Regions from separate parts of the Pseudomonas sp. AC242 genome, predicted to be linked through region 3. Evidence: riboswitches for the same ligand, from Rfam matches in the RefSeq annotation. Region 3 holds a riboswitch; each other region holds the start of a gene.
The links. Region 3 has a riboswitch for cobalamin ahead of ACZZ0A_RS08890 (ABC transporter substrate-binding protein). Riboswitches for the same ligand answer to the same signal wherever they lie in the genome.
Positions count from the first base shown of each region.

Region 1: linked by a shared signal. The riboswitch ahead of ACZZ0A_RS09645 (CbtB domain-containing protein) and the one ahead of ACZZ0A_RS08890 (ABC transporter substrate-binding protein) in region 3 are both predicted to bind cobalamin.
Region 2: linked by a shared signal. The riboswitch ahead of ACZZ0A_RS12850 (TonB-dependent receptor plug domain-containing protein) and the one ahead of ACZZ0A_RS08890 (ABC transporter substrate-binding protein) in region 3 are both predicted to bind cobalamin.

Region 1 covers NZ_OZ409873.1:2,108,209-2,118,137, forward strand. Annotated here, with positions in the region: gene ACZZ0A_RS09615 (fatty acid cis/trans isomerase) at 1-249, shown strand, start outside; gene ACZZ0A_RS09620 (acyltransferase family protein) at 428-1,450, shown strand; gene nfuA (Fe-S biogenesis protein NfuA) at 1,508-2,092, shown strand; gene cobM (precorrin-4 C(11)-methyltransferase) at 2,179-2,925, opposite strand; gene ACZZ0A_RS09635 (cobalamin biosynthesis protein) at 3,005-3,418, opposite strand; gene ACZZ0A_RS09640 (CbtA family protein) at 3,415-4,116, opposite strand; gene ACZZ0A_RS09645 (CbtB domain-containing protein) at 4,128-4,325, opposite strand; cobalamin riboswitch at 4,450-4,671, opposite strand; cobalamin riboswitch at 5,734-5,945, shown strand; gene cobW (cobalamin biosynthesis protein CobW) at 6,045-7,118, shown strand; gene cobN (cobaltochelatase subunit CobN) at 7,122-9,929, shown strand, end outside.
Region 2 covers NZ_OZ409873.1:2,858,310-2,868,238, forward strand. Annotated here, with positions in the region: gene ACZZ0A_RS12845 (autotransporter outer membrane beta-barrel domain-containing protein) at 1-780, opposite strand, end outside; cobalamin riboswitch at 947-1,152, shown strand; gene ACZZ0A_RS12850 (TonB-dependent receptor plug domain-containing protein) at 1,245-3,182, shown strand; gene ACZZ0A_RS12855 ((2Fe-2S) ferredoxin domain-containing protein) at 3,182-3,541, shown strand; gene ACZZ0A_RS12860 (ABC transporter substrate-binding protein) at 3,538-4,458, shown strand; gene ACZZ0A_RS12865 (PLD nuclease N-terminal domain-containing protein) at 4,509-4,712, shown strand; gene ACZZ0A_RS12870 (NAD(P)/FAD-dependent oxidoreductase) at 4,895-5,983, shown strand; gene ACZZ0A_RS12875 (isochorismate lyase) at 6,029-6,349, shown strand; gene ACZZ0A_RS12880 (aminotransferase-like domain-containing protein) at 6,406-7,815, shown strand; gene panB (3-methyl-2-oxobutanoate hydroxymethyltransferase) at 7,803-8,618, opposite strand; gene ACZZ0A_RS12890 (GNAT family N-acetyltransferase) at 8,881-9,363, shown strand; partial or broken gene ACZZ0A_RS12895 (phytanoyl-CoA dioxygenase family protein) at 9,383-9,819, shown strand; gene ACZZ0A_RS12900 (class I SAM-dependent methyltransferase) at 9,878-9,929, shown strand, end outside.
Region 3 covers NZ_OZ409873.1:1,926,485-1,936,413, forward strand. Annotated here, with positions in the region: gene ACZZ0A_RS08885 (FecCD family ABC transporter permease) at 1-890, opposite strand, end outside; gene ACZZ0A_RS08890 (ABC transporter substrate-binding protein) at 899-1,912, opposite strand; cobalamin riboswitch at 2,057-2,250, opposite strand; gene ACZZ0A_RS08895 (Ppx/GppA family phosphatase) at 2,293-3,228, opposite strand; gene ACZZ0A_RS08900 (hypothetical protein) at 3,237-3,515, shown strand; gene ACZZ0A_RS08905 (ParD-like family protein) at 3,638-3,865, shown strand; gene map (type I methionyl aminopeptidase) at 3,862-4,653, shown strand; gene ACZZ0A_RS08915 (ABC transporter ATP-binding protein) at 4,856-6,010, opposite strand; gene ACZZ0A_RS08920 (ABC transporter permease) at 6,027-6,836, opposite strand; gene ACZZ0A_RS08925 (ABC transporter permease) at 6,843-7,790, opposite strand; gene ACZZ0A_RS08930 (ABC transporter substrate-binding protein) at 7,787-8,812, opposite strand; gene ribBA (bifunctional 3,4-dihydroxy-2-butanone-4-phosphate synthase/GTP cyclohydrolase II) at 9,280-9,929, opposite strand, start outside.

The DNA.
Region 1 (9,929 bases), 180 kb from region 3:
TATCCGGGCGTGCTCAGCAGTTATCCGAACTTCATGTTCAACATTCCTGCCGACCAAGTGGCGGAATTTGTCGATGCCATGGAAAACGCCAAAGATGCCAACCGCTTCGAGAAAATCGTCGAACGTTGGGGAATTCGGCGCAGTCATCCGAAATTCTGGTTCTATTTCCACGATTTGAGTCAATACATCCACGAAACCGATCCGGTGGAAGAGGGTGTGCTGGACATGAACCGCTACGAGAATCTTTGATCGATTCAGATTGGCTTGCTGTCCCAACTTCAAGCAACACCGCAAAACCCTGTAGGAGCTGTCGAGTGAAACGAGGCTGCGATCTTTTGATCTTTCAAAATCAAGATCGAAAGATCGCCGCGTGCTGCAGCTCCTACAGGGATTGAGGTGAATTTGAGGGTGTGATCGGGAGCAGGTGATGTTGATTTCAGTGCAAGCCCTGCGTGCGCTGGCCGCGTGGACGGTGGTCTGCCATCACTTCATGCAGATTTTCTTCGACTTCAAGGCACACGGACCGATCGGGCAACTGTTCATCGATAAAGGAGCGGTGGGGGTCGATATTTTCTTTGTCATCAGCGGCCTGGTGATTTTCCTCTCGACCGAAAACAAACCCCTACCGCCCGCGCGGTTTCTCTTGTACCGGCTGTTTCGCATCGTCCCGGCGTATTGGCTGTACACGCTGCTGATGGCGCTGCTGGTGGTGTTTGCCCAGCCCATATTGCCGGATCAAACGGTGGACTGGGGCCATCTGCTGTTGTCGTTGCTGTTCATTCCTACCGAGAACCCCGGCGGTTACGGCATCTACCCGACGCTCAATGTCGGCTGGACGTTGAATTACGAAATCCTTTTCTACGTGCTGTTTGCCTGGGCGCTGTTGTTTCGCTTGCAGGTGCGTCTGTTGGTGGTCGCGGCGCTGTTGTTCGCCGTGTGTCAGACCTGGACCGGGTTTGGCTGGATCAGCGAGTTCTATCGTTCGGACATCGTCTATGAATTCCTGCTGGGGATTGGCATCGGCATGCTTTATCGCCGGGGCTGGATCGGTGCGGGACTGTGGCTGCCGCTAGTGGCAATCGTGGCGGTATTGCTGACGATCTATCAGTTGCCGCCGGCGCCGAGGCTGCTGAACTGGGGTGTGCCGAGTGCCGTGCTGGTAATGGCATGTATCTCACTTGAGCGTTATGTCGAGCGCAGCCGGGTACTCAAACTGCTCGGCGATTGCTCGTATTCGGTGTACCTGATGCACGTTCTGGTGCTGTCGGCAGGCGGTTTTCTGGCCCGGCGCTACGGCGTCAACCCGTATTTGATGTTTGTCGTCTGCGCGCTGGCCATCGGTGTCGGCTCCTGGCTGAGCTACGAGTGGGTGGAAAAACGCAGCTATCGCTGGCTCAAGGCGCAAATCGACGAAGAGCCTGACGAGAATCTTTCCCGACAAAAATACTAGGACTTTGTCCGGCGCAACGATTGGCGTAAACTGCGCCCAAGCCTGCGAGGAGTTTCCATGACCGCTATTACCATTACCGACGCCGCCCACGATTACCTGGCTGATCTGCTCTCCAAGCAGAACACCCCGGGCATCGGCATCCGCGTCTTCATCACCCAGCCTGGCACCCAGTACGCCGAAACCTGCATTGCCTACTGCAAGCCGGGCGAAGAAAAACCTGAAGACACCGCGCTGGGGCTGAAAAGCTTCACCGCGTATATCGATCACTTCAGCGAAGCGTTTCTCGATGACGCCGTAGTCGACTACGCCACCGACCGCATGGGCGGTCAACTGACCATCAAGGCGCCAAACGCCAAAGTACCGATGGTCAACGCTGACAGCCCGGTCAACGAGCGCATCAACTATTACCTGCAAACCGAAATCAACCCGGGGCTGGCCAGCCACGGCGGTCAGGTCAGCCTGATCGATGTGGTTGAAGACGGCATCGCCGTTCTGCAGTTCGGTGGCGGTTGCCAGGGCTGCGGCCAGGCGGACGTGACCTTGAAGGAAGGCATCGAGCGCACCTTGCTCGAGCGCATCCCGGAGCTCAAGGGCGTTCGCGACGTGACCGACCACACGCAGAAAGAAAACGCCTACTACTAAGGTGTTCGCTGCGGACATGAAAAACGGCGCCCCGTGAGCGCCGTTTTTTTATGGGTGACATTCAGGAATGCATTCGCGAGCAGGCTTTATGGGCGATAGAGGTGAGCATGCCCGGCGCGATACAACGATGACTCGCTAAAAACCTCACTGCCCAACACGCGTCCCACCAGAATCAACGCCGTACGCCGAAACCCTTTGGCCTCAACCTTCCCGGCAATATCCGCCAGCGTCCCCACCACCCAATCCTGATCCGGCCACGTCGCCCGGTGGATCACCGCAATCGGGCAGTCTGCGCCGTAATGAGGCAACAGCTCCGCCAGAATCTTCTCCAGATGGTTGACCCCCAGATGAATCGCCATGGTTGCGCCGTGCTGCGCCAGGCTGCCCAATTCCTCACCGGCCGGCATGGCGGTTTTATCGGCGTAGCGGGTCAGAATCACGCTCTGCGACACGTCCGGCAGTGTCAGTTCCGCGCCAAGCAACGCCGCACACGCAGCGGTCGCGGTCACCCCGGGAATGATCTCAAACGGAATATCCAGCTCACGCAGATAACGAATCTGCTCACCAATCGCGCCATACAGACTCGGATCGCCGGAATGCACCCGCGCCACATCCTGGCCGTTGGCATGCGCGGTTTTGATCAGTTCGATGATCTGTTCGAGGTGCAGCTCAGCGCTGTTGACCACCGTCTCGGCTTGATGGCCGTCGAGCACCGCTGCCGGCACCAACGAACCTGCATAGATAATCACCGGGCAACTGCGGATCAGCCGCTGGCCTTTGACGGTGATCAATTCCGGGTCGCCGGGGCCGGCGCCGATGAAGTAGACAGTCATCGTTAAATCCTTGGAAAAGAGGTGCAACAACGCTTCAGATGAAGATTGCTCATGATCAATGGCGGGGATTATCGGGATTTTACGCCGCGCCGGCCAATGCCAACGTGGCCTGGGCGTATTTCTGCCGGGAAATCAGCAGTTTTGCCGGTGCCTGAATCAACTGTTCGGCGAGGGCCAGTGCCGCACTTTCGGCGACGCCGTAGCAACCGGTGCGTTCGAAGGCGATTTGCGAATGGTGACTGAGTCGTTGCTGATAAGTGGCCAATTCCTCGCTGCTGAAGTACAGCAAGGGCAGGGCCAGTTGCGCGGCAAGTTCTTGCAGCCCTGGCTCGTCGCGCTTCAAGTCGATGCTGGCCAACGCCTTGACCGCTTGCAGCTCGATTCGGTGTGCCTGTAAGGCTTGGTCAAGCAATGCGCGCAGCGTGCTGGCCGGGCAGCCGCGCTGGCAGCCCAGGCCGATCACGAAGGTCGGCACTGCGCTGTCATCGGTCATACGTGGTATTGACCATCGCTTTTGCGGCGGAACAACCAGGCGCTGATCAGACCCAGGGCCAGCCAGAACACTACGTTGGTTAGCTGCGAAGCGATTTTGAACTGGGCTTCCAGTGCTTCCGGCGCGAGCATCGAATGCACTTGCGGCTGCGGCGCGCCGATCACGTGCGGCACGGCGAGGATGGCCACACCAAGGATCTTCATCAGCCAGTGACGGCTGAACACGATCAGCGACAGGCCGACAGCGGTCGAAGCGGCCGTGCCGATCCACCACATTTGTCGTGAGGCCAGATCAGCGGCAGCGGTGCCCGGCAACTCAGGCGGCAGGCCCAGGGTTGGCGCGAGGACGAATGTTGCGTAACCGGCCAGACCCCAGAGCAGGCCTTGCGAGGTTTTGGTCGGCGCGCGCAGGGTGTAGAGGCCCGCGAGCATCAGGGCGAAACCGACAGCCACCACCAGATTGCCGCCTGTGGTCGATACCACGCGCTGCCAGCCGTCTTCCGGCTCCCAGGCTTCTGCATCGTGGGTGTGGCCGGCCATGGTGCCTTCGGCGTGTTCATGAACAGCCACCGGCTCGGCTTTCTCGTAGGTTTCAGCCTGAATAATCAGCGGTGAAACCCAGAAGCTTTGCAGCAGAGTGAGGAGCAGGGCGGCCAGCAGGCCGGTGAAACCTGCGGTTTGCGCAATACGCTTGATCATGTCGGCAGGTCTCAGTGGCACGGGAACGCGGCGCTGTGACGGGTATCGTGAGCGGCGTTGTGCACCGCCTCGATGTGCGAGAAACCGGCGAAGTAGACCAGGCTGGCGCCGAGGATCGACGCGAAGATCGCAGCGCTCAGGCGTTGGCTCAGGGTGGTGGTGCTGACAATTTTGTCCGTGTTGCTGCCGGTGCTGCTGATGATCGACATGGCGCTTCCCTCTGGAGTGTCAGTGGGTGAATCGAGCGCATGAAAACCCCTGCGGGTCGGGCTCGCAGAGGTTCGAACAGCGCCCGCCCACCGCGGGTTTGTTATGTTCAGCGACGCACAAAATGCGGGCTGTGTGTTGCGGGCCGGTCTCCGGGCTCACGAGGGGTTGGCGTCAGGCCGACCTGCAAGCGTCACCTTCCCATGCCTTGCTGACACAGTGGTTTTGACGCTTCGCTCGCTTACCGTTGCGGGGGCAGCACCGGACTGACATGGGCTTGAGTAAAGCACATGATTCACCGGTTTCCCGTTTCACCCTGTGAAGGGCACCCGTAACAAGTTGTGTAGGAGAGCATGGGGGTGGGGTTTTGGTCAATTTTTTGGGGTGGATCCGTTGCTGCGGGTGTTGCTGATTAGGGTTCCGCCCTTACGGCGGGTCACTTTTTCCAGACGCCCGGAGTGCCGGCCCAGAAAAAAGTAACCAAAAAGGCTTGCTCCTACGTGCGGCCCGCTCGCTGGGGCTCGGGGTCCCTTCGCTCCGGGATCGATCCGGGCGCAGCGTCTCCGGTTTGCTTCGCTGCACCTACTCCCGCTGTGTTTGGCTGCGCCAAACGGTCGCTGCGCTCCCACGCCCGGATCAATCCCTCCACTCAGCCTTCCGACGTCGCCGGTGGATCAAGATCAAGATCAAAAGCAGGCGAGCTGACACTCGGCCTATTGAGTGGTGAGGAGCACAGCGTGGTCGGCTTTGGATTTGTGGTGGATTCGCCCCTCATCGGAACGCCGCCCGCCCAGCCCTCTCCCTAAGGAGAGGGAGCCGATTTGTGGGCTTTTCAAAATCTGAGTTCAACGCGGTATCGCACGTCGGCGTACCTCCCCCAAACGCCTCGATCAGTCCAATCTCCCGAGGTAGAGGAAGCCGATTTATGTGCTTTTCAAAGCTTGAGTTCAACGCGATATCTCACGTCGGCGTAACCCTACCAAACCACTCGGTCAGTCCCCTCTCCCTTTGGGAGAGGGCTAGGGTGAGGGGCTCTTGATCTGGCTTTGGCTTTGGCTTTGGCTTTGGCTTTGGCTTTGGCTTTGGCTTTTGATCTTTTGCCCCTTCGGCAGGCCGAGCGAAGGTGTTCATCCGGGGGTTAGGCGCGCAGCGCCGTTCGACGAAGTCGAACACATCGAGAGGAGGTGCAGCGAAGCAAACCGTAGGCGATGCCCCCGGATGGACACCGTAGCGAGGGAACACTGAGCCTCAGCGAAGTGCCGTACGCCGGGGCAAAGCCTTTTGGTTCCTTTTTGGCGTTTGAAAAAGGGACTCGCTGTAAGAGCGAAACCGCCAGCGGCAGCACCCGCAGCAACGGATATGCCCCCAAAACCAAATCTCAACGCCCATTGACCCACCCTTAGACGATGCGTAGCCTTGCGCCTTCGAGGTTCTTCGGCCCACGCCGAAGCTAAGAAGGGAACGCGGTCAATGCCGCGGCTGCCCCCGCAACTGTGAACGGTGATGTTCGCTGCCACGCCACTGCCAGCTCAACTGATGAGCCCGCGGGAAGGCGCAGCAAACGCCAGGCCCAGCGCCTGAACGCCGTCAGCCAGGAGACCTGCCTCGTCACAGATTCTCAATTCAACCGGGCGGGGTGATCCGGTGGCGAACTCTCCGGGCACGCACGCGCGTTGCCGGTTCTCGTCCCGTATGCCCGCCGCTTGCCAAAGGGCATACCGATGAAAACACTGGCCAAACTCCCCGTCACCATCGTCACCGGCTTCCTCGGTTCGGGCAAAACCACGCTGCTGCGGCACATGCTCGACAACGCTCAGGGCCGTCGTATCGCGGTGATCGTCAACGAGTTTGGCGAGTTGGGCATTGACGGTGAAATCCTCAAGCAATGCACCATCGGTTGCACCGAAGAAGAAGCCACCGGCCGCGTTTACGAGCTGGCCAACGGCTGCCTGTGCTGCACCGTTCAGGAAGAATTCTTCCCGGTGATGCGTGAACTGGTTGCCCGTCGTGGCGACCTCGACCACATCCTCATCGAAACCTCGGGCCTGGCCCTGCCGAAACCGTTGGTACAAGCTTTCCAGTGGCCGGAAATCCGCAGCGCCTGCACCGTTGACGCGGTGATCACTGTGGTCGACAGCCCGGCCGTCGCTGCCGGCACCTTCGCTGCGTTCCCGGATCAGGTCGATGCCCAGCGCAAACTCGATCCGAACCTCGATCACGAATCGCCGCTGCACGAACTGTTCGCCGACCAACTGGCCAGCGCCGACCTCGTCATCCTCAACAAGGCCGACCAGACCAGCCCGGAAGATCTGGCTCGCGTTCGCGCTGAAGTCGCCGAAGAGCTGCCGCCAGCGGTGAAAATCATCGAAGCCAGCAACGGCCGTCTGCCGCTGGACGTGCTGATCGGCCTCGGCGCCGGATCCGAAGAACACATCGACAGCCGCCACAGCCATCACGATCACCACCACGGTGAAGGCGATGACGACCACGATGACCACGATCACGACGCCTTCGATTCGATCTCCATCGAACTGCCGCAAGCCGATGAAAGCCTGCTGCTCGACGCACTGACACAACTGGTGGTCAAGCACGGCATCCTCCGGGTCAAAGGTTTCGCCGCCATTCCGAACAAGCCGATGCGCCTGCTGATCCAGGGTGTAGGTACGCGTTTCGACAAACATTTCGACCGTCAGTGGGGCGCCGATGAAGCGCGCGTGACACGTCTGGTGCTGATCGGCCAGGAACTCGACGCCGCCCAACTCGAAGCGCAACTGCGCGCCGCGCTCAGCGTTTAATCCATGCACCTGCTCAGGACCCAGCCCGGCGGTTTCGTCTCGGATGACAACATTGCCGACCTTGGCCAAACCCCCGCCGAGCTGGTGATCCTGTGCAGCGGCGACTCCAGCCTGGCGCTGCTCGCCGAGGCCGCGCAGCAGTTGCCCGAGGATTACCCGAGCCTGCGCCTGGCCAATCCGATGCAGGTGCAGAATCACGCCTCGGTCGATCTGTATGTCGATGAAGTGCTGCGTCACGCCAAGGTGATTCTGATTTCGTTGCACGGTGGCATTGCCTATTGGCGTTATGGCGTTGAGCGTCTGGTTGAGTTGTCCGAGCGTGGCGTGCAGCTGATTCTGGTGCCGGGCGATGACCGTCCCGATCCGGAGCTCAGCGACTTGAGCACTGCCAACGCCGAAGATCGCGACCGGCTCTGGCAGTTTTTGCGTCAGGGCGGCCTGGGCAATGCGCTGGACTTCTTCCGCTGTCTGGCCAGCCGTTGGCTCGGCCGCGATTACCCTTGGGAAGAGCCGCAGACCCTGCCGCGCACGGCGATTTACCACCCCAATAAAACCTCCGCCGCACTGAGTGACTGGCAAGCCGAATGGCTGCCCGAAAACCCGGTTGCGGCGGTGCTGTTTTACCGCTCGCATCTGCAGGCGGCGAACACTGCTTTTATCGATGTTTTCTGCCAGCGCTTGCAGGCGGCGGGGCTTAATCCGCTGCCGATCGCGGTGGCCAGTCTGAAAGAACCCGGCTGCCTGGCGGTGGTCGAGGATTGGCTGGATGAAGTCGAGGCTGGGGTGATTTTGAACACCACTGGCTTCGCCCAATCCAGCCCTGAAGCGCCGCACTTGCGGCCGTTTCGCCGCAATATTCCGGTGATCCAGGCGATCTGCGCGCAGGACAACGAGCCTGGCTGGCGCGCCAGCGAGCAAGGCCTGGGGCCGCGGGATCTGGCCATGCACATTGCCTTGCCGGAACTCGACGGGCGCATCATCAGCCGACCGATCAGCTTCAAGGATCTGGCCTGGCGCAGCGAGCGCAGTCAGTCCGACGTGGTCTGCTATCGCGCGCAACCCGAGCGCATGGATTTTGTCGCTGAACTGGCGCGGCGCTGGATCGATCTGGCGCGGGTGCCGAATGGCGAAAAACGCATCGCGCTGATTCTCGCCAACTACCCAACCCGTGATGGACGCATCGGCAACGGCGTCGGCCTCGACACGCCGGCAGCGGCACTGAACATCCTGCGTGCGTTGCAGGCTGAGGGCTATCCGGTCACCGCAGAATTGCCGGGCAGCGGCACCGAGTTGATCCAGCAGTTGCTCGGTGGCGTCAGCAACGATCTCGACACCATTGATCAGCGCCCCTGCCAGCAAAGCCTGGCGATGGACGCTTACCTGACGATGTTCAACGCCTTGCCCGAAACCAATCGTGCGGCGGTGGTTGAACGCTGGGGCGCGCCGCAAAACGATCCGATGTGCCGCGACGGGCGCATGATGATCGCCGGCATTCGCTTCGGCCTGACCTTCGTCGGCATTCAACCGGCGCGTGGTTATCAGGTTGACCCGAGTGCGGTCTATCACGACCCGGATCTGGTGCCACCGCACGGCTATCTGGCGTTCTATTTCTGGCTGCGCAACACCTACGGTGCACACGGCGTGATTCACGTTGGCAAACACGGCAACCTCGAATGGCTGCCGGGCAAGGGTGTTGGTCTTTCGGAGAATTGCTGGCCGGATGCGTTGCTCGGGCCGCTGCCGAACATTTATCCGTTTATTGTCAACGACCCGGGTGAGGGCGCCCAGGCCAAGCGCCGCACGCAAGCGGTGATCATCGATCACCTGATGCCGCCGCTGACCCGCGCCGAAACCTACGGGCCGCTGCGCAATCTGGAACTGCTGGCTGACGAGTATTACGAAGCACAACTGCTCGATCCGCGCCGCGCCCGCGAGTTGCAGCGCGACATTCTGCAATTGGTGCGCGAGACGCAGATCGACCGCGAACTGCAACTCGACGCCGGGATGGACAGCGACGCCGACGCGGCAATCTGGCTACCGCGTCTCGATACCTATTTGTGTGATTTGAAGGAATCGCAGATTCGCGATGGCTTGCACATTTTTGGCGAGTCACCGAGCGGGCGATTGCGCATTGATACGTTGCTGGCGCTGCTGCGCATTCCACGCGGAGACGGCAAGGGCGCGCAGTCGAGTCTGCTGCGCGCGTTGGCCAAAGCCTTTGAACTCGGTTTCGATCCGCTCGATTGCGCGCTAGCCGATCCATGGACCGGCCCGCGCCCCGCAGAGCTGCAATCGCAAAGCGATGAAGTCTGGCGCAGCGCCGGCGACACCCGCGAACGCCTCGAACTGTTTGCCACGCAACTGATTTCCCAGACGCTGCAATCCCCTTGTAGGAGTGAGCCTGCTCGCGATAGCGGAGTGTCATTCGATACGGATTTGCCTGATACACCGCCATCGCGAGCAGGCTCACTCCTACAAGGACCGCGTTGGGCTGAAGTCAGTGCAATAGTCGAGAATCTGCGCGAAGTCGTCGCCCCACGCCTCGATGCCTGCGGCCCTGCCGAAATGCGCGGCCTGCTCGACGCCCTCAGCGGTCGTTTCGTCCCTGCTGGCCCGAGTGGCGCACCGAGCCGTGGCCGCCTCGACGTGCTGCCCACCGGTCGTAACTTCTACTCGGTCGACGTACGCAACTTGCCGACCACCACCGCGTGGCGCATCGGCTTCCAGTCGGCGACGTTGATTCTCGAACGCCATCTCCAGGACCACGGCGATCACCTGCGCCAGCTCGGTTTATCGGTCTGGGGCACGGCA
Region 2 (9,929 bases), 930 kb from region 3:
GGTGTTGCCATTGACTGCGCGGGTATGCACGCCGGCGTGGTTACCAATGCCGGCAGTCGGCAAAGTGTCGTCAATGATCGGAAGACCGGCCGAGAGTGCATCATCGTTGTTGACCAGAATACTCACGCCACTGCCGACGTTGACGTTGGTCTCGCCACTGCCCGTGGCTTTGGTCCAGACGCCGTTGCCGCCGAGCAACGTGATCTGGCCATTGCCCTGATGATTCAGGTTGATCGCCCCGCCGCCGCTGGCGTTGATGTCGATGCCATCGTGTTCATTGCCGACCACGGTATTGAGGATGTTCAGCGTGGTGCCGGCACTCACCGAAAACGTCGACGAGCCAGCGCTGGCATTGGTGATCGCCAGCGCGTCCAGGCCACTGCCGCCGACATTCACCGTGTTGGTCCCGCCATTGACGCTGAGGCTGGCGTTGCCGGTGGTGCCGATGACATTGGCAAACACTGCGTTGGCGGCCGTTGGGGGTGTGCTGTTTACCGTAGTGCCAGTGAGTGTCAGCGTGGTGTTGGCATTGTTGCCACGACTGTTCAACGAGGAACCCGCCGTAGTGGTAATGGTAGTGCCCGACTGCGTGCTGATCGACGCATCGACGCCGGCCGCCGGCAAACAGGTTTGCGAGACGTTGTAGGCACCCGCCGCCAAAGGCCCGCACGCAGCTTGAGCGTCTGCGAGCATCAGGGTGTTGGCCATGGCGACCAGTAAAGCGCTGCGAATGAAATGCGGGGCGTGCCCACCGTGAGGATGGCCGCTGGCACCGTGCATGAGAACCTCCCTGTTCAGCGTACGTGGCGAATCCCTCACGCCTGTCGACGCCGCGCGATATTGCGTTGTGATTACCGCTATAGACCTTAGTAGTTATTTCCAAAGTTGGTAATTCGCGGGTCGAGTACCTGTATCGGCAAGTTGACGAACGGTCATTCGAATGTTCAGATGCCGCCCAGTTTCAGGTGTCCCATGCCGCCGTGCATGGGGTGAAACGGGAAACCGGTACGTTCTTTTCGAACAAGTCCGGTGCTGCCCCCGCAACGGTATGCGCGTGATGCTTTCGATACACCACTGTGGTTAGACGGCCATGGGAAGGTGAAAGCCTCGATACGCGCGAGCCCGGAGACCGGCCTGAATTGCTGTTTGGCAAAATCCTGCGGTGGGCGGGCATGGGCCGGTATTGGCTGTGCGCGATGCCTTCTCTTGCATGCTCTTCTGCGAAGATCCTTTTCGAGAAGACAATGATTCGACCTTTCTACACTTCTGCTCCAACCCTGTTTCTTGGTTGCCTGTTCAGCCCGCTGCTACTGGCCGACGACACACCACTGGAACTCAATCAGCAAATCGTTTCCGCACCGTCGGTGGAGTCGACCACGGTCGCCGACATGGCGAAGTTCGGCAGCAAGGTCGAGATCGTCAGCCGCGAACAGATCGAGCGCGCCGGCCCCAGTGCCGATGTCAGTCGCGTCATGCAGATGTTCATTCCCGGCCTGTACGTCGCGCCGAAAAATGGCCCGTTCGACTACGGCACCTATTCGCTGCTGGGCGGGCGCAACGACGATACGCTGATCCTGCTCGACGGCGTGCGCCTGAACAATCGCCTGTACGGCGGCCTCTATCTCGACACCCTGCCGGCCAACGCCATCGAACGCATCGAAGTACTCAAAGGGGGCCAGAGCCTGTTGTTCGGCACCCAAGCCGTATCCGGCGTGATCAACATCGTCACCCGCAGCCCGCAGTCGCGCAAAGCCGCCGGCGAAGTGAATCTGGGCGTGGACAGCTTTGGCGGTACCACCGAGGATGCGCGGGTCGAGAATATCTTCACTAACGGATTCGGCGACCTGGGTTTGCTGGCGTACGTCAGTCACAACGTCTCCGACGGCTATCAGCCGTATCGCAACCGCGACATGAAAAACGATTCTGGGAAGAACCGTGCCTACGAAGTCACCACCTTCGGCGGTAAGGCGATTCAGTCGTTTGGCGAGGATGCGCGGCTGGAACTGTTCTACCAATACGCCGACGCCAACCTCGACTTCGCCCGTCCGGTCGACAATCACAAGACCACCAACGACCGCGTGCAGCAGATCGCCACGGCGACCTTCGAGCAGACCGTCAATGAGCGTCTGAGCTACTTCGTCAAAGGCCATATCAACGACTGGGACACGCGCTACACCCGGGTCAACAACGTCGCCGGCGGCGGCACAAAAGTCATCAACCACAACGACTATTGGGGCTTCACCGATTGGGGCGTGCAGGCCGAAGGCAAAGCAGAATTGCCCGGCGGCCATGTGCTGGTGTTCGGCAGCGACAACCAGTGGTTCAAGGGCCAGGACGACGTGCTGATCATCGACAACGACAAGGCCGAAGCCCATGCGTTCTACACGCAACTGCGCCCGCAGATCGACGCCCTGCCCGACTGGCATCCGAGCATCGGCGTGCGTCACGAGGCCATGAGCGGTGGCGACAGCGCCACGGTCGGCATGCTCACTTCGCTGTATGACCTCAACGACAACTGGTCGGTGCGCGGTCAATACGGCAGCGCCTACAAACTGCCGAACGCCGAGCAACTGTTCGTCAACGAGCCGGGCGACGAGATCGGCAACCGCAACCTGAAACCGGAAAAAAGCCGCAATACGGAGCTGGGTGTCGACTACAAGGGCCTGCTGCTGGATCGCGAAGTCAGCGCCAGCGTGACCCTGTTCAAACGCAAGATCGACGACCTGATCACCGTCGATGACATTCAGTGGGTCAACGGTGAAGGCACGATCCAGATGCGCGGTTTCGAGGCGGACGCGAAACTGGCGCTCAACGATCAGTGGAGCCTGCAAGCGGACATGACCCGCAACCTCACCGAGTCGCGCACCGGTGTAACCATCAACGACATCCCGAGCTTCTTCGCCCGTTCGCGGGTGGGTTATGAATCGGAAAATCGCCTGTGGGGTGTTGGCGGTGCGATCCGTTACATCCGCGATATCAAAAGCTCGAAGCAAGTCGAATACGGCAATTATTCGGTGGTCGACGCCGACGCTTATCGCTACCTCGACAACGCCCACCAACACCGGGTGAGTCTGCTGGTGGAAAACCTCTTCGACCGCGACTACGTCACCAGCCGTTCGAGCAACGTCGACAACCTCGGCCGGCCGTTCACCTCCGAAGTACGCTACACGTACCGCTTCTGATGAGTGAAATCAAAACCGTCGACGGCGTCGATACGCACCCGGACTGGTCGCACGTGCCCGAGCACGCACGCCATGTGTTCCTCTGCACCGGCCCGCGCTGCACCCAGCGCGGCGCCTTGCAGTTATGGAAAACCCTGCGCCGGCATTTGCTGGCGCACGATCGCATCGAGACGCCGGGCGGCGTCTTGCTGACGCGCACGCACTGCCAGTTTCCGTGCAATCTGGGGCCGATTGTGACGGTGTACCCGGAACGTTGCTGGTATGGCGTGCACAGCCATGAAGAGGTGCAGCGGCTGGTCGAGGGGCATCTGGTGGGCGGTGAAGTGGTCGCGGATTTGCTGGTCAAGGCGCAGGGATGAAATCGATCCTGTTAGCGCTTGGCGCCCTGCTCTGTTCAATGCCGACACTCGCCGACAGCTTCAGTAATTGCGGCGAGGACTGGAACGCCGCTGCGCCTTCGCGCGTCGTCGCGCTCAATCAGCATGCGGCGGATCTCGTCCTGGCGCTGGGTGCCGGGCCAGCGCTGGTTGGCGTGGCGTATCTGGATGACACCGATGCCGGTCAGCGGCCAGCCGCGTATTTCGGTGTGCCGGTGATCGCGCGGCAATACCCGGCCAGCGAAGTGCTTTACGCACAGAAACCTGATCTGGTGATTGGCGGGTTCGCCACGGCATTCGGCGACGGTGTGACTTCACGCTCGGGTCTGGCGCGCAATGGCGTCGGTTCTTATCTATTGGAGTCGGCCTGCAACGGGCATTCGCTGGATTACTTCGCGCATGTGCGCAATGACTTGCTGACCTTGGGCAGGCTGCTGCACAAACAGCCACAGGCGCGGCAATTGAGTGAGGCCATGGACGCCGACCTCGCCAGTGCCCGAGCCCTGGCCGGTGCGGGTAAATCGCTGTCGGTGTTCTATCTCGACAACGAAGTCAAAGGCCTCGACAGCGAAGGTCGGCGGGGGTTTGTCACCCCGTTATTGGCCGCTGCCGGGGCACGCAATGTCTTTGCCGAAATCAACCTCTATCGAGTCACCGTCAACAGCGAAACCCTGCTGGCCAGCGACCCGGACGTGATTCTGCTGGCCGACGCCGAATGGTCACCCGCCCGTCGCAAACGCTATCTGTTGACCCACGACCCGGTGTTGTCGCAACTGCGCGCGGTGCGCGAAAACCGGATCATCGAGATCCCTTTCACCCACCTGCTGCCGACTTTCAACAGCGGCCGCGTAGCCTTGCAACTGGCGCGGCAGCTCAACGCACTGAAGAAAAATAAATGAACCCGCCGCCCCCCACGCCACCTAACGAACAGACCATCAGGAGGTAGCCAATGCAAATCGAAACCGTGTGGATCGTACTGGCGGCAGTTCTTCTGCTGATTGAACTCTGGGCCATCAATCGGGTGCGCAAGAGCGAGGGGAAAGCGAGCAATAAAGGTGTGTGGATCGTGCTGATCGTGTTTGTGCCGTTGTTCGGGTTGATTGCCTGGGCGTTAGCGGGGCCAAAACACGTCAGTCAGCATTCGGCGTCGTAATCTGACCCTTGATCCATAGCGACTGAGCATCCGTCACGGACTGACATTCCAAATGCCCGCCGGAGATATGCCTGCTTAAGCCGTTGCCAGCGGACGAGCCCGGCTTTGGCCGGGCTTTTTTCTGGTTGCTCGCCGCGTCTCCCTGCTGCAGGATCAGCCGATCGACAACAGGGAATGTTGAAATGGATCATAAAGCACGTGGGCGAATTGTGGTGGTCGGTGCGGGCATCGTCGGCGCCTCCCTCGCGTATCACCTGTCTGGCAAAGGAGCGCACGTCACGCTGATCGAGGCTGACGAGATCGCGAGCGGCGTCACGGCAAACTCTTTCGCCTGGATCAATGCCTCGCACGCCGGCGCTGATCCGATTGCGCAGTTGCGCGGTATGGCCATAGAAGCATACCGACGACTCGAAACCGAGCTGCCGGATTTGCAGATTCGCTGGACCGGGGCTTTGTCGTACAACGAATCAGCAGAGTATCCGGCGTCGGCGACATTGTTATCGTCTGCCGAGGTGCTTGCCCGCGAGCCCAACCTGAAAAATCCCCCACCCTGCGCGTTGTATCGCGCGGAAGAAGGCGCACTCGACGCCGTGCAAACCACCCACGCCCTGATTGCCGGCGCCCGGGCGCTGGGCGCGCAATTGCTCACGCAAACCCGCGTGACCGGTTTCACAACCTGCAACGCCGATGTCACCGGCGTTGAAACCACAACGGGCGCGATCGATGCCGACCTTGTCGTGCTTGCTGCGGGGACCGGCACCCAACAGTTAACGCAGATGCTCAACGTCTCCCTGCCCATCGACGCCTCCCCCGCCATTTTCATCCGCTACAAGACCCAACCGGGCCTCGTCAAAGGCATCATCTCCAGCCCCGAAATGGAAATTCGACAAAGTGCCGACGGCACGTTGCTGGCCGCTGAAGATTATCTGGGCGAGGCGCCGGGCAACTCGCCGACAGACCTTGCCTGGCGAACCGCCGAAACCATACAAAATGAACTTCACGGAGTGGTTTCCATCGAGCCGCAAACCGCCGTCGTCGGGTTCCGGCCCATGCCCGCTGACGGCATCCCCGTTGTCGGTTACCTGCCCGGTGTCGGCGGAATTTACGTTTGCGCGATGCATCCCGGAGTGACGCTGGCGGCGATCGTCGGGCGCCTCGCCAGTGAAGAGCTACTGGATCGCCAGTCATCTGCGGCCCTTGCACCGTGCCGCCCAGAGCGTTTTTTTCAGAACGCCGGCAAAGTGACAAAAAACGCTGCGCTTACCCCCTGAAAACCCGCCGCACGATCAACAACAATTCGAGAGGCACAGACGCACATGGACGTCATCAACACGTTACAACCCGCCGACTGTGCGGACATGCAAGATATTCGAAGTGAAATCGACCGACTCGATCAAGCGGTGATCAAACTGCTGGGCAAGCGCTTTCAGTACGTACTCGCTGCCTCGAAGTTCAAGACCTCGGCGGCCTCAGTGCGGGCACAGGAGCGTTTTCAGGCGATGTTGGCAACCCGTCGCGACTGGGCCGAAAACGAAGGTTTGAATGCAGATGCCATTGAGAAAATATACAGCGACCTGGTCAATCACTTCATTGCTGAAGAGATGAAGCACTGGGCGGCGGCGCAGACGGACAGTTGACTGCTTTAGCGCAGTCTTCCGTTTGCTCCCTAAGCTGACAATCAAGGAGAACAGCATTGACGCCCCCCAAGGACACCGCGTTCGCCTATCAAACGGTCTACCACTACCTCGTCGGATTGATCGAGGCCGCCAGTGGCATGGGTGAGCAAAAATTGCCGTCACTGCGACAACTGGCGTTGCGCCTCGGCGTTTCAGTATCAACGACCAAATACGCCTACGCACTGCTCGAGGACGAAGGCAGAATCCACGCCAAAGCCAGGTTCGGCTATTTCACCCGGTCAATATCGTCGGCACCTGTGACGGCCAACTCTGGCAATCTTCTGGATCACGTCTTCGCCAGCGCCCGTCAGCCCGGAATGCTGGCACTGAGCAGCGATGCGCCGGCGATGCTGCTGTCGCTGCAAGGCCCATTGTTGACGATGGAGCGCGAACTGACCCGCCAATACCCGCGCTCGCACGCGCCGCTCTATCAGCCCCTCGGCGAGCCGGAATTGCGCGCGGCCCTGGCTGAACGCTACACCCGTTCCACTCACAACCACTGGCAGGCCGAGCAGGTGTATATCGGCGCGGACCTGCGCAGTGTGCTGGAGTTGTCGCTCAGTGCCTTGAACCTCGGCGGCAGCGTGGCGCTGGTGGAATCGCCCTGCTCGTGGGCGATTCTGCGCCAGTTGCAGGCGGCCAATATCCGCGTTGTCGAAATGCCCTTCGGCGATGACGGCCGCTTCAACCTGCCTGCATTGAAGGCGTTACTCACGCGCGAACCGATACGCTTGGCGGTGCTCTCCTCCACGGTGAATATTCCTCAAGGCCAGTTGATGCCCGCGCAGGATAAACAGCAGATCTGTCGCTGGCTGGCCGAGCGGGCAATCTGGCTGTTCGAAAACGACACGTGGGGCGAGTTGAGTTTCTCCAAGTCAGCTACGCGTTATCGGGACTTTGCCGATCCGCACAAGCTGCTGGTGTTCTCGACATTCGACAAGATTATTGGCGGCGAAGCGCCGTACGGCTACGTGCTGTGTCGCCAGCATGCAGCGCAGTTTCATCGATTGTTTATGCAGCGCGGATTTCGCCTCTCGCCGATGCGGCAGAAAGCGATTGCCAGACTCTACAACTCCAGGCGCATTGACCAGCACCTGACTATGTTGCGCGCTCTGTTGGTCAAGCGCATGCAACAGCTGCAGACCTTGCTGGAAGAGTACGGTAGCGGCCACTGGCAGGTGCTCCCCCCGCAAGGTGGTGCGAGCTTCTGGCTCAAGGCTGTGCGGCCGATCAACATGCAACGGGTGTTCGAGCGCCTACTGGCCGAGCGGATTGTCATCGCCCCCGGCGAAATCTTCAGCCAGCAAGGCACCTGGAACCAGCACCTGCGCCTGAGCTACAGCCTCGATTGGGACAAGAACATTGCCCACGCGGTGCAACGACTGGCGCAGTCGATCACTGAAGAAAACCGCGTCTACAGTCCATAGCAATGCCGCGCTTCAGGAAACCGGCCGTGGCGCACATCGTCAGCAAACTGCGCACAAGCCTCGCTGATCACCGCACCGACATCGGCGTAGCGTTTGACGAAGCGCGGCAGATGTTCACCGCCCAGGCCGAGTACATCTTCGGTGACCAGCACCTGCCCGTCGCAGGCCGGTGAAGCGCCGATGCCGATGGTGGGCATTTTCGACTCCAGCGTAATCTGCCGTGCCACGCCCTCCGCCACACCTTCGAGCAACAGGCTGAAGGCGCCCGCGTCGAGATTGGCGCGGGCGTCTTCGGCAATCACCGCAGCGGTTTCAGCCGTCAGGCCCTGGGCCTTGAAACCGCCCATGACATTGACGAACTGCGGCATCAACCCGACATGGGCCATGACCGGAATCCCACGGGCCACGAGAAATTCGACAGTGGAGGCCAAGGCCTTGTTGGCTTCCAGCTTCACCGCATCACAACCGGTACGCGCCAACACCTGAGCGCAATTGCGAAAGGCCTGTTCATGGGATTCCTGATAACTGCCGAACGGCATGTCGGCCACCACACAGGCCAGGCGCGTGCTATCGACCACCGCCCGCGTGTGACCGATGATTTCTTCGAGCTGCATGCTCAGTGTCGAGGGGCGGCCGTAACCGACCATGGCCGTGGAATCACCGACCAGAATGAAGTCGACGATGGGGTCGATCAGTTTGGCAATCGCGCTGGAATACGCCGTCAGCGAGACGATTTTCTGTTGGCCTTTCATCGCCACCAATTGCGGTACAGTCAGGCGTTTGGTGCGGGTATGCAGGCTCATGGGCGACGCTCCGAGGCTGCCGTCCATGAACGATAAATGTCGCCAGATTGAATGCGTAACGCTTCCATACAGTGCCCAACTCCAAAAGATTCGAGCACTCGATTATTCGTTTAACGCCGAAACATTCAATGCACAGATTGGCCTGAAAAAGCGACCCAGGTGCACCCTGCTTCGTTGAAATGCAGCAGGATCCCGGATGCTTTATTTCGCCGTTTACCGCAGGATGCGAACTTATAAACACACCCAAGGAGCAATTTTTATCATGGAAGAAATCATCGCCTACCGCACAGCCACTGCCGCCGATGCGCTGGCAATGAGCGAGCTGGGCCAATTGCTCAACTCGGTACACCACGCCGCCCGCCCCGATATCTACGCCGCCGCGACCGAAGATTTTGCCCGCGACTTGCCGCACTGGGCCGGGGTATTCGAAAAGCCTGGCCAGATCGTCTATATCGCCAGCGCCGCTGAGCGCCCCGTGGCGTTCATTACGGCCACCGTGTCCGCCAGTTCCGGCCCGCTGATGCAGCCGCAGAACGTGGTTCGCATCGGGTCAGTCTGTGTGGCCGAGCCGTTTTGGGGCAAAGGCATTGGCCGCACGCTGATTCAACGGGTGAAAGGCTGGGCTATCGAGCAAAATGCTCAAGACTTGCGCCTGACGGTCTGGCCGTTCAACGAGCGCGCGGTGCGCATGTATGCCGAGTTTGGCTTCGAGACCCGCGCCCTGGAGATGGGCCTGCGTTTGTGAGGAGCGAACACGTCCGATCATGAATAACCGTGAACAGCTTCATCAGCAGGGTTTTGCCCTGCTCCGTCGCGCCATACCCGCCGAGTGGCTGGACGACCTGCGCCAGGCGTTTGATGCGGGTGTACTGCCGTCGGATCGCTGGCCCGTGCCCCGGGGTCAGGACTGGCGCCATTCGCTGCCGTGTCCGGAGCACCGCCCGCTGACGTCCATGATGAGACGCGATCCGTCCAGCTCACGGGCCGTGCGGGCGACATTCTGGTGTTCGATGTCGACCTGCTGCATGCCGGCAGCCGGAATCTTTCGGGCGCGCGCCGACGCTCGATGCTGATCAATTATTGGGCCGAGCCGCTGTACGTATCTCACCGGCAAACCGTAGCCCTGCGAAATATCCACATGGACCCTATCGAATGGTTCGATCCTGCCGACAACATCCTGGTGGACACCGAGAGGTTTTAATGGCGCGAGTCCATCACGTATAAAGCCACTTTCAATGACGATTCAAGAGGCTGCACCCATGAGCAACGCCTGGAACGAAGGTTATTTCACGGACGAAGGCTACACCTACA
Region 3 (9,929 bases):
TCAGCAGCAATCAAAAACACCGCACCGCCCAAGGCACTGGCCGGCAGCAATCGCGCATGACCCATACCGAGCAACAGCCGCGCGGCGTGGGGAATCACCAGCCCGACAAAGCCGATTGAACCGACAATCGACACCATCACCGCCGTCACCAGCGCCGCACAACCAATCAGCAAAATCTGCACCCGTCGCACCGGAATGCCGAGGGATGCCGCCGAATCCGCGCCAAAGGTAAACGCATCCAGCGCCCGCCGATGCCACAGACACACAACCAGTCCCAGCACGGCAACCGGCACTGCCAGCCATACCGATGGCCAGCGCACGCCACCGAGATTGCCCAGCAGCCAGAACATGATGCCGCGCGCCTGTTCGGAGCTGGCCGAACGAGTAATCAGAAACGCCGTCAGGGCATTGAATAACTGCGAACCGGCGATCCCGGCAAGAATGATCTGCCCGGTGCCGCTGGCCGAACCGCTGACTCGCGCCAGCAGAATCACCAGCACGAACGCCGTGACGGCGCCGGCGAAGGCACCGACTGACAATGAGATCATCCCCGCGCCAACGCCAAGCAGCGCGACCATCACCGCCCCGGTCGAGGCGCCGGCAGAAATCCCCAGCAAGTAGGGATCGGCCAACGGATTACGCAGCAGCGACTGCAAAATCACCCCGCACGTCGCCAGACCCGCACCGCACGCGGCCGCGACCAGTGCGCGGGTCAGGCGGTAGTTCCAGACGATGCCTTCATCGATCGGGTCGAGCGCGTAACCGGCGTTCCACAACTTGTTCGCCAGCACTTGCACGACCACACCCGGTTCAATCGAGGTTTCACCGATGGCCACGCCCGCAACCACTGCAATCAACAGCGTCGCCAGGGCCAGCAACGTACGGATCAGGCTGGCACTCATCGCGACAGGTCATAGCCGTTGATGGCCGTGGCCAGTTGCTCGATGCCGTCGAACATGCGCAGGCTTGCCTGCATGGCCATGGCGTCGAGAATGATGATGCGGTTGTGTTTCACCGCGTCCATGTTGCGCGTCACCGGGTCGCTGCGCAGGAAGGCGAGTTTCTTTTCATAGTCGTCAGCGGGGAAGCGCCGACGGTCCATGCGCGCGATGACGAGGAAGGTCGGATTGGCTTTGGCGATGGTTTCCCAGCCGACCGTTGGCCACTCCTCATCGGACTCCACCACGTTACGCACGCCGAGGGTGCTGAGCATGAAATCGGGAACGCCTTTGTGCCCGGCCACAAATGGCTCGATGTCCATTTGTGCACTGGAGAACCACACCAGCGCGCTGGCGTCCTTCAGTTGTTTACCTTGGGCGGTGGCAATCGACTTGGCGAGGCTGGCCTTGAGTTCGTCGTTGAGCCGCTGGCCACGCTCCTGCACATCAAAGATTTGCGCCAGTTGGCTCACGCTTTTGTAAATCGTCTCGATGCGAAACGGCGCCAGTCGCGTGCCATCGGCGCCGACGAGGTTGTCCTTGGCTTCGCAATCGGAGGGCAGCAGGTAGGTCGGAATCTTCAATTCATGAAATTGCTCACGGGTGCCGACCGCGCCTTGCGGGCCGACCATCCATTCCAGCTCCACGGCGACCAGTTCCGGGCTCTTGCCGATCACCGACTCGAAACTCGGTTCGTTGTCGGCCAGGCGTTCGATCTTGTCGTCCTGCGGCTTGTACTTGGCCAGCACATTGTTGAACCACAGTGAGGTGCCGACGACTTTATCGCCCAGGCCCATGGCGTAGAGCATTTCCGTGCCGGCCTGGCCGATGGTCACCGTGCGCGTCGGGGCGTGCTGGAAGGTCAGGGTGCTGCCGCAGTTTTCGACCGTCAGCGGATAGACCGTCGGTGCCGCTTGCGCCAAGGCGCCAAGGCTCAGGCCGGTGATGAGGGTGGCGATGCGGGGCAGCAGCATGGGGCAGTCTCCTGGGGAACCGTACGGGGAGCGGGAGAGTACGGATCGGAAACACACCATCGAACGCGGTCAGGGAAACTGCGCAAGGCCGGTCATCAAAAGCAGAAGTACACGGCACGATGTCCTTCCCGGACACCCCGCCGGTTAGTAATCACTGTGCCGGCAGGTCTCCTGACTGATGCGTCATCGCCTGGCTCCGGCCTTCCCGGGATTCACCCAGTGGCAGTCGTGGAGCAGGCTCGGCACCTACAGTTGCGGGGGCAGTTCCGGTCAATGCTGTGCAAGCACCCCGGATTCCCTATTAGTCCCGTTCGGGAACCAGCGGCGGCATGGTAGTCGATCAAGCCGCTGAAGGGGAGACGAATCTGTTGCGGCGAGGATTAGTGCTGGCTCATCAAACCGTGCAAGACGCCTAAACGCAGGCCCGGTTCGGAGGGCAGCATTTGCGCGATGCCGAACACCTTGAACGCCGCCAGCATCAGCACCAGACCGCCGGGCAAAATGCTCTGGCGGTGTGGTTGCAGGCCGGCGAGCTTGAGCTGTTGCACGTTGTTCACCTTCAACAGCAGCAGCGACAGGCGCAGCAGTCCGCCGTAGGTGATGCCGTCCTGGCCGAAGTCGTTGAGGCGATTGGCCTTGAGCACTTTGGCCAGCATGCGTGCGGTGCCGGAAGAGCCGATGGTCTGCTGCCAGCCTTGCGCGCGATAGCGCTTGGCGACGTGTTCAAACTGCAGGATGGCGAAGCGTTCGGCCTCCTGTAGCGCGCCGGCGGACACATCACCGCCGCGAAAGAATCGCGTGCTCAAGGTGCCGCTGCCGATGGCGATGCTTTCGGTTAACAAGGGTTGTGAGCCCTGGCCGAGGATCAGCTCGGTGGAGCCTCCGCCGATGTCGACCACCAGGCGCAGGTCGTCGGCGCTGGGCAAGGCGTGAGTTACGCCGGCGTAGACCAGCCGCGCCTCTTCATGGCCGCAAATGACGTCGATGGGAAAGCCCAGATGCCGCTCGGCACTGGCCAGAAACAGCTGCGCGTTATCCGCTTCACGCACCGCACTGGTCGCCACCGCACGCACCCGGCCGGCCTCGAAACCGCGCAGTTTCTTGCCGAACCGCGCCAATGCCTGCCAGCCGCGATCCAGTGCCAGTGCATCCAGCGCACCGCCATCAAAGCCTTCGGCAAGCCGCACCGGTTCACGCAGGGTTTTCACTTCCTGAATCTGCAGGCCCTTTCGACTGCGCACCGACTGGCCGATCATCAGGCGAAAGGCGTTCGAACCCAGGTCGATGGCGGCAAACAGCGAGGCGTCGTCTTTCATGGGAATCCTTGCAGAGCATCCGTCGCGAGGCTCAAGACGGTTTGCGAGGATTCTGCCGTGATCTTGATGACATCCTGATGACGGGGCAGGGTCGGTTGAATGAATTTGCGGCTGTCATGACACTGTCATTATCCGGCGTCTATGCTGAGGCCAATACATCGCGTGTTCTTAAAGTTTTTGCTGCCGAATTTGGCAGCTTTTTTTTGCCCGCGATTTGGCAATGCCGCGAACTGATCGTTCCCACGCTCCGCGTGGTAATGCCTCTAGGGACGCTCCGCGTCCAGTGACGCGGAGCGTCACGGGCTGCATTCCCACGCAGGAGCGTGGGAACGATCAGCGTGTGTGTTTGCAATTTTGGTGGATGCTTGGCTAATATACGATCCATATACATATCGTATCGGATTCATATATGGGCATCGTAAAGATTTCAGAGGACATGCACGAGAACCTGCGTATCTCCAGCAACGCCCTCAGCCGCTCGATCAACGCGCAGGCCGAGCACTGGATGCGCATCGGCATGCTCGCCGAACTGCACCCCAACCTCGACCACAGCGCCATTTGCCGCTTGCTGATCCGCGCCGAACAGAACGGCGGGCTGGATCTGCAACAACTGACTCAGGAAGCCGTCAGCGCATGAGAAACCAGATCAAGATCAACACCCCGGCCGACATCGCTCAATCGCGCGCTGCCGGCAAACTCGCCGCCGAAGTACTGGCGATGCTGGTGCCGCACGTCAAGGCGGGCGTCACCACTGATCAACTCGACAAACTGTGCAACGACTACATCGTCAACGTGCAGAAAGCCGTGCCGGCCAATGTCGGTTATCACGGTTTTCCGAAAACCGTCTGCGCGTCGGTCAACGATGTGGTCTGCCACGGCATCCCGTCGGGCACACCGCTGAAGGATGGCGATATCGTCAATCTCGACATCGCGGTGATCAAGGATGGCTGGTTCGGTGATACCAGCCGCATGTACGTGGTCGGCGAGGCAACACCTGAAGCGCAGCATCTGATCAAGACTACCTATGACGCCATGTGCGCGGGTATTCGCGTAGTTAAACCGGGCGCAACGTTGGGCGACATCGGCCACGCGATCCAGAGCCTGGCGGAGAAGGAAGGCTTCAGCGTGGTGCGCGAGTATTGCGGACACGGGATCGGCAAGGTCTACCACGATGAGCCGCAGATTCTGCATTACGGCTTTCCCGATCAGGGCATGAAGTTGAAGGCGGGGATGATTTTTACCGTTGAACCGATGCTCAATGCCGGCAAACGTCATGTGAAGAACATGCCGGATGGCTGGACGGTGCTGACCAAGGATGGGTCGTTGTCGGCGCAGTGGGAGCATATGGTTGCGGTGACGGAAACCGGGTTTGAAATTCTTACGGCGTGGCCGGATGAGATTGAAGGCTACCGCGCCATTACCTGAGACCGTGTTGACTGGTTCCCTCACCCTAGCCCTCTCCCAGAGGGAGAGGGGACTGACCGGGTTGTTTTGGCGTTATACATCGACTTGAAAGTCCTGAGTCGAACTCAGGTCCTGAAAAGCCCCCGATCTGCTCCCTTTCCCCCTCGCCCCCCTTGGGGGAGAGGGCTGGGGTGAGGGGGTAGATCCCACAGACAACACGCTATCAGTGAGCGCCGGCAGCCTTGTTCAGGTCGCTTTCAGTCCATTCGGTATACACGCAAGCATCAGCCGTAGCCCAGCGCACCTGCACTGGATCCCCGGCCTTGAGCGGCATGCCGGCGGCGGACAAAGCCTTCACCGTCATCGAAGTCCCGCCCGAAGTAACCACGCTGCAAGTCTGGCTCTCACCCAGAAACAGCACTTCCACAACCTTCGCTGAGACCTCGTTCCAACCCGACGGCAACGGTTCGCTGATCGCCTGCGCGACGCTCAACGCCAGTGCCTTTTCCGGCCGCACCATCAGCAACACATCCTGATCGGTGTGCAACCCAGCGGTCAGGCGAATCGACAACGACTGCCCCTCAAAACTCGCCGCTGCATTGCCCTGCGCCTTGAGCTTGAGGAAGTTCGAATTGCCCAGAAACGACGCCACAAACGCATTCGGCGGATTCTGATAAAGGTCATACCCGCTGCCCAAACCAACAATCTTGCCGTGACTGAAAATCGCGATGCGCTGAGACAAACGCATGGCTTCTTCCTGGTCGTGGGTCACGTAAACAATAGTGATGCCCAAGCGCCGATGCAGTTGGCGCAATTCATCCTGCAAATCCTCGCGCAGCTTTTTATCCAGCGCACCGAGCGGTTCGTCCATCAACAGAATGCGCGGCTCGTAAACCAGCGCCCGGGCAATGGCGACACGTTGCTGCTGGCCGCCAGACAGTTGCGAAGGGCGGCGATGGGCGAACTGCTCAAGCTGCACCAGTTTCAACATTGCATCGACACGCTTGTCGCGTTCAGCCGCCGCCAGTTTGCGAATTGCTAGAGGAAACGCAATGTTGTCGCGCACCGACAGATGCGGGAACAGCGAATAGCGCTGAAACACCATGCCGATATCACGCTTGTGCGGAGGCACATTCACCAGCGACTGACCGTTGACGAGGATCTCGCCACTGCTCGGCGTTTCAAACCCGGCGAGCATCGACAGCGTCGTACTCTTGCCCGAGCCGCTGGAGCCGAGGAAGGTCAGGAACTCGCCGTCCTTGATATCCAGCGAGATGTTGTCCACGGCAGCAAAGTCGCCGTAATGCTTGTTCAGGTTGCGCAGGCTGACGAGAGGTTTGTCGTTCTGCTGGGAAGCGTCTTTGATCACGGCACTCATGTCGTACTCCTGGCGCTCAGGCGCTGATTTCGTTGCGCCGGCGCAGCGCGGCGGCGATGACCATGACCAAAACAGACAAGCCGATCAGCAGCGTCGAAGCGACGGCGATCACTGGCGTCAGGTCCTGGCGCAAAGTGGTCCACATTTTCACGGGAAGGGTTTGCAAGGTCGGGCTGGCCATCATCACGCTGAGTACCACTTCGTCCCACGAAACGAGGAAGGCGAAGAGGGCGCCGGCGACCATGCCCGGGCGAATCGCCGGGAACGTCACCTTGAACACCGCTTGCAGGCGTGAGGCACCGCAGATCACCGCGGCGTCTTCAATCGACTGATCGAACAGCTTCAGCGAGTTGATGATCGAGATGATGGTGAACGGCAGCGCGACGATCACATGGCTGACGACGAAGGCGAACATGGTCCCGGTGTAGCCGAGCTTGAGGAACAGCGCGTACACCGCCACGGCGATGATCACCAGCGGCACGATCATCGGCAGGGTGAACAGGCCGTAGAGCATTTCCCGGCCGGGAAAACGTCCGCGCACCAGCGCAAACGCAGTCGGCAGACCGAGGGCCACGGCGCAGATCGTCGTCAGCACAGCAACCTTGAGGCTGGCGGCAGCGGCGTTCATCCAGTCCGGGTTGGAGAAGAACTGGCCGTACCATTTCAGCGTCCAGCCCGGCGGCGGGAATACCAGCCACTGCGAGGAGCCGAACGACAGCAGCACGATAAACACGATCGGCAACAGCAGGAACAGACCGATTAGCCCGGTGGTTGCATACAAGCCGAAGCGCATGCGCCGGCTCATCGCATTTGGGGTCAGGAGCATGTCGGCTTACCTCGCGTTACTGGCGCCAACCGGGGATTCCGGCTGAAGCTTCAGGTAGAAGTAGAACAGCACCAAAGTGATCGCGATCAGCAACGCGGCGCCAGCACTGGCCAGGCCCCAGTTGAGGAACGATTGCACCTGCTGAATGATGAACTCCGGCAGCATCATGTTCTGCGCCCCGCCGAGCAGCGCCGGGGTCACGTAGTAACCGAGCGACATGACGAACACCATCAAGCCACCGGAGGCCAGACCCGGCCGGCACAGCGGCAGGAACACCCGGAAGAAGTTGGTCCACGGGCTGGCGCCACAGATCGAGCCGGCCTGCAGGATCATCGGGTCGATGGCCTGCATGGTTGCCTGCAACGGCAGTACGATGAACGGAATCATGATGTAGCTCATGCCGATCACCACGCCGGTCAGGTTGTGCACCATTTCCAGCGGCTGATCGATGATGCCCATCGCCATCAAGGCCTTGTTGATCACGCCGGACGCTTGCAGCAGCACCAGCCACGAATAGGTGCGGGCGAGCAGGCTGGTCCACATCGACAGCAGCACGATGTTGAGGATCCAGCGCCCCCAGCCACGCGGCACCAGGGTGATCGCCCAGGCCAGCGGAAAGCCCAGCAGCAGGCTGAACAGGGTCACCAGCCCGGCCACCGAAAAGGTGTTGAGCAGCACCCGGGCATACGCCGAGTTGGCGAACAGTTGCTCATAGTTGCCAAGGCCTGGCGTCGGTTCGAGCACGCCGCGCAACAGCAGGCCAATCAACGGCGCGAGAAAGAACAGGCCGATGAACAGCAACGCCGGGGCGAGGTTGCCGGCGCCGCGCCAGCGTTGTCTGAGGGACGGGGCTTGCTGCATCGCAACCGCCTGTGTTCCGTGGGCCGAGCCGGCAGCGCCGTTGGCGCTCCCGGTGGCAGTGGAGGGACGGGACGCGGTGGCCGCCATTTTCATTTGACCAGCCATTCGTTCCACCGTGTCGCGATGGCCTGGCCGTTTTTGGCCCAGTACGCGAAATCAAGAGTGATCTGATCCTTAGCGTAGGCAGTCGGCAGGTTGGGGGCCAGCGTCGAATCCAGACGCTCCACACTGTCGAGGTTGACCGGGGCGTAGGCGGTCAGGTTGGAGAAGTCGGCCTGGCCTTTGGCGCTGCTGGCGGCGGCCAGAAACTTCATCGCCGCGTCCTTGTTTTTCGAGCCTTTAGGGATGACCAGAATGTCGGCCATGACCAGGTTCTGTTTCCAGCTCACGCCCACTGGCGCGCCGTCTTCCTGCAGGGCGTGGATACGGCCGTTCCAGAATTGGCCCATGCTCGCTTCACCGGACGCCAGCAGTTGCTGCGACTGCGCGCCGCCGCCCCACCAGACGATGTCTTTCTTGATGGTGTCGAGTTTTTTGAAGGCGCGATCCAGATCCAGCGGGTAGAGCTTGTCGGCCGCTACGCCGTCGGCCAGCAGCGCCAGTTCGAGCACGCCAGGGCTTGGCCATTTATACAGGGCGCGTTTGCCGGGGTAGGTTTTGGTGTCGAACAGGGCGCTCCAGTCCTGCGGCTTGTTGGCGCCGAGTTTGCCCTCGTTGTAGCCGAGGACGAAGGAGAAGAAGAACGAGCCGACGCCGTGATCGCTGACGAAGCGCGGGTCGATCTTGTCGCGCTGAATGACTTTGAAATCGAGGGGTTCGAGCAGGCCTTCAGCGGCGGCGCGCAGGGCGAAATCGGCTTCGACATCGACCACGTCCCATTGCACGTTGCCGCTCTCGACCATGGCTTTGAGTTTGCCGTAGTCGGTCGGGCCGTCCTGGACGACCGTGATGCCGCTGGCCTTGCTGAAAGGATCAGCCCAGGCCTGTTTCTGCGCATCCTGGGTGCTTCCGCCCCAGCTGACGAAGTTCACGCTTTCGGCAGCCATTGCAGCCTGGCCGGTGACGCTGAGCAGTCCCGCAAAAAAGATCGCGGTTGCAGCTTTGTTCAACACCATTTTTACGCCCTCATTGTTGTGTTTTTGAGCGGGCTTGCGTTGTTGCCCGCCTGTCGGGAGCAGTAGCTGGACGTTCGTTGGAGTGTCCGGTCTATGGAATATCATATTATGGTATTCCAAACTTTGTGCAAGCACTTTGCCTTACCGGTTATCTGGCGGTTGATGGTTTTCACTTGAGAGATGTGTAGAAATTTCAGATTCAGCCCCTCACCCCAGCCCTCTCCCAATGGGAGAGGGGGAAAGGGAGCAGATTTTCATGCTGTTCAAAACCGAGTCCGACCCGGTATTGGAAAGGGAGCCGATTTTTGTGCTGTTCAAAACCGAGCTCGATTGGGTATTAGAAAGGGAGCAGATCTTCATGCTGTTCAAGGCCTGAGTTCGACTCGGAATCTCAGGTCGGCGTATAGCGACTAAACAACTCGGTCGGCTCCCTCTCCCTCCGGGAGAGGGCTGGGGTGAGGGCAGCTTTATTCAGTGAACGGAATACTCTCGACCACCTCCAGGTCATACCCGGTCAGGCCAGCGTATTTCAGAGGAGGGCCCAGGTGACGCAGCTTGCCCACCCCGAGGTTCTGCAAAATCTGCGCCCCAGTCCCCACCTCCGAATAAATCCGCGATTGCGAACGACTGAACTGCCGCGGCGGCTGGGTCAATTGCGGCACCCGCTCCAGCAACGCCTGCGAAGATTCATGATTGGACAGCACCACAACCACCCCATGTCCCTCAGCCGCGACCCGTTGCAGCGCCGCCCACAGCGTCCAGTTCGTCGGCCCGCTGTATTCGGCGCCGACCAGATCACGCAGCGGATCGATCACATGCACACGCACCAGCGTCGGTTCCTCACGGCGCAAATCACCCATAACCATCGCCATGTGCACGCCGCCCTCGATGCGATCCTCAAAGGTGATCAAACGGAACGTGCCATGCACTGTCGGCAGCTCACGTTCGCCAATGCGTTCAATGGTGTGTTCGGTGCTCAGGCGATAGTGGATCAGGTCGGCGATGGTGCCGATCTTGATCCCGTGCTTGCGCGCAAACACTTCCAGATCCGGGCGACGGGCCATGGTGCCGTCATCGTTCATCACCTCGACGATCACCGAGGCCGGGGTAAAACCAG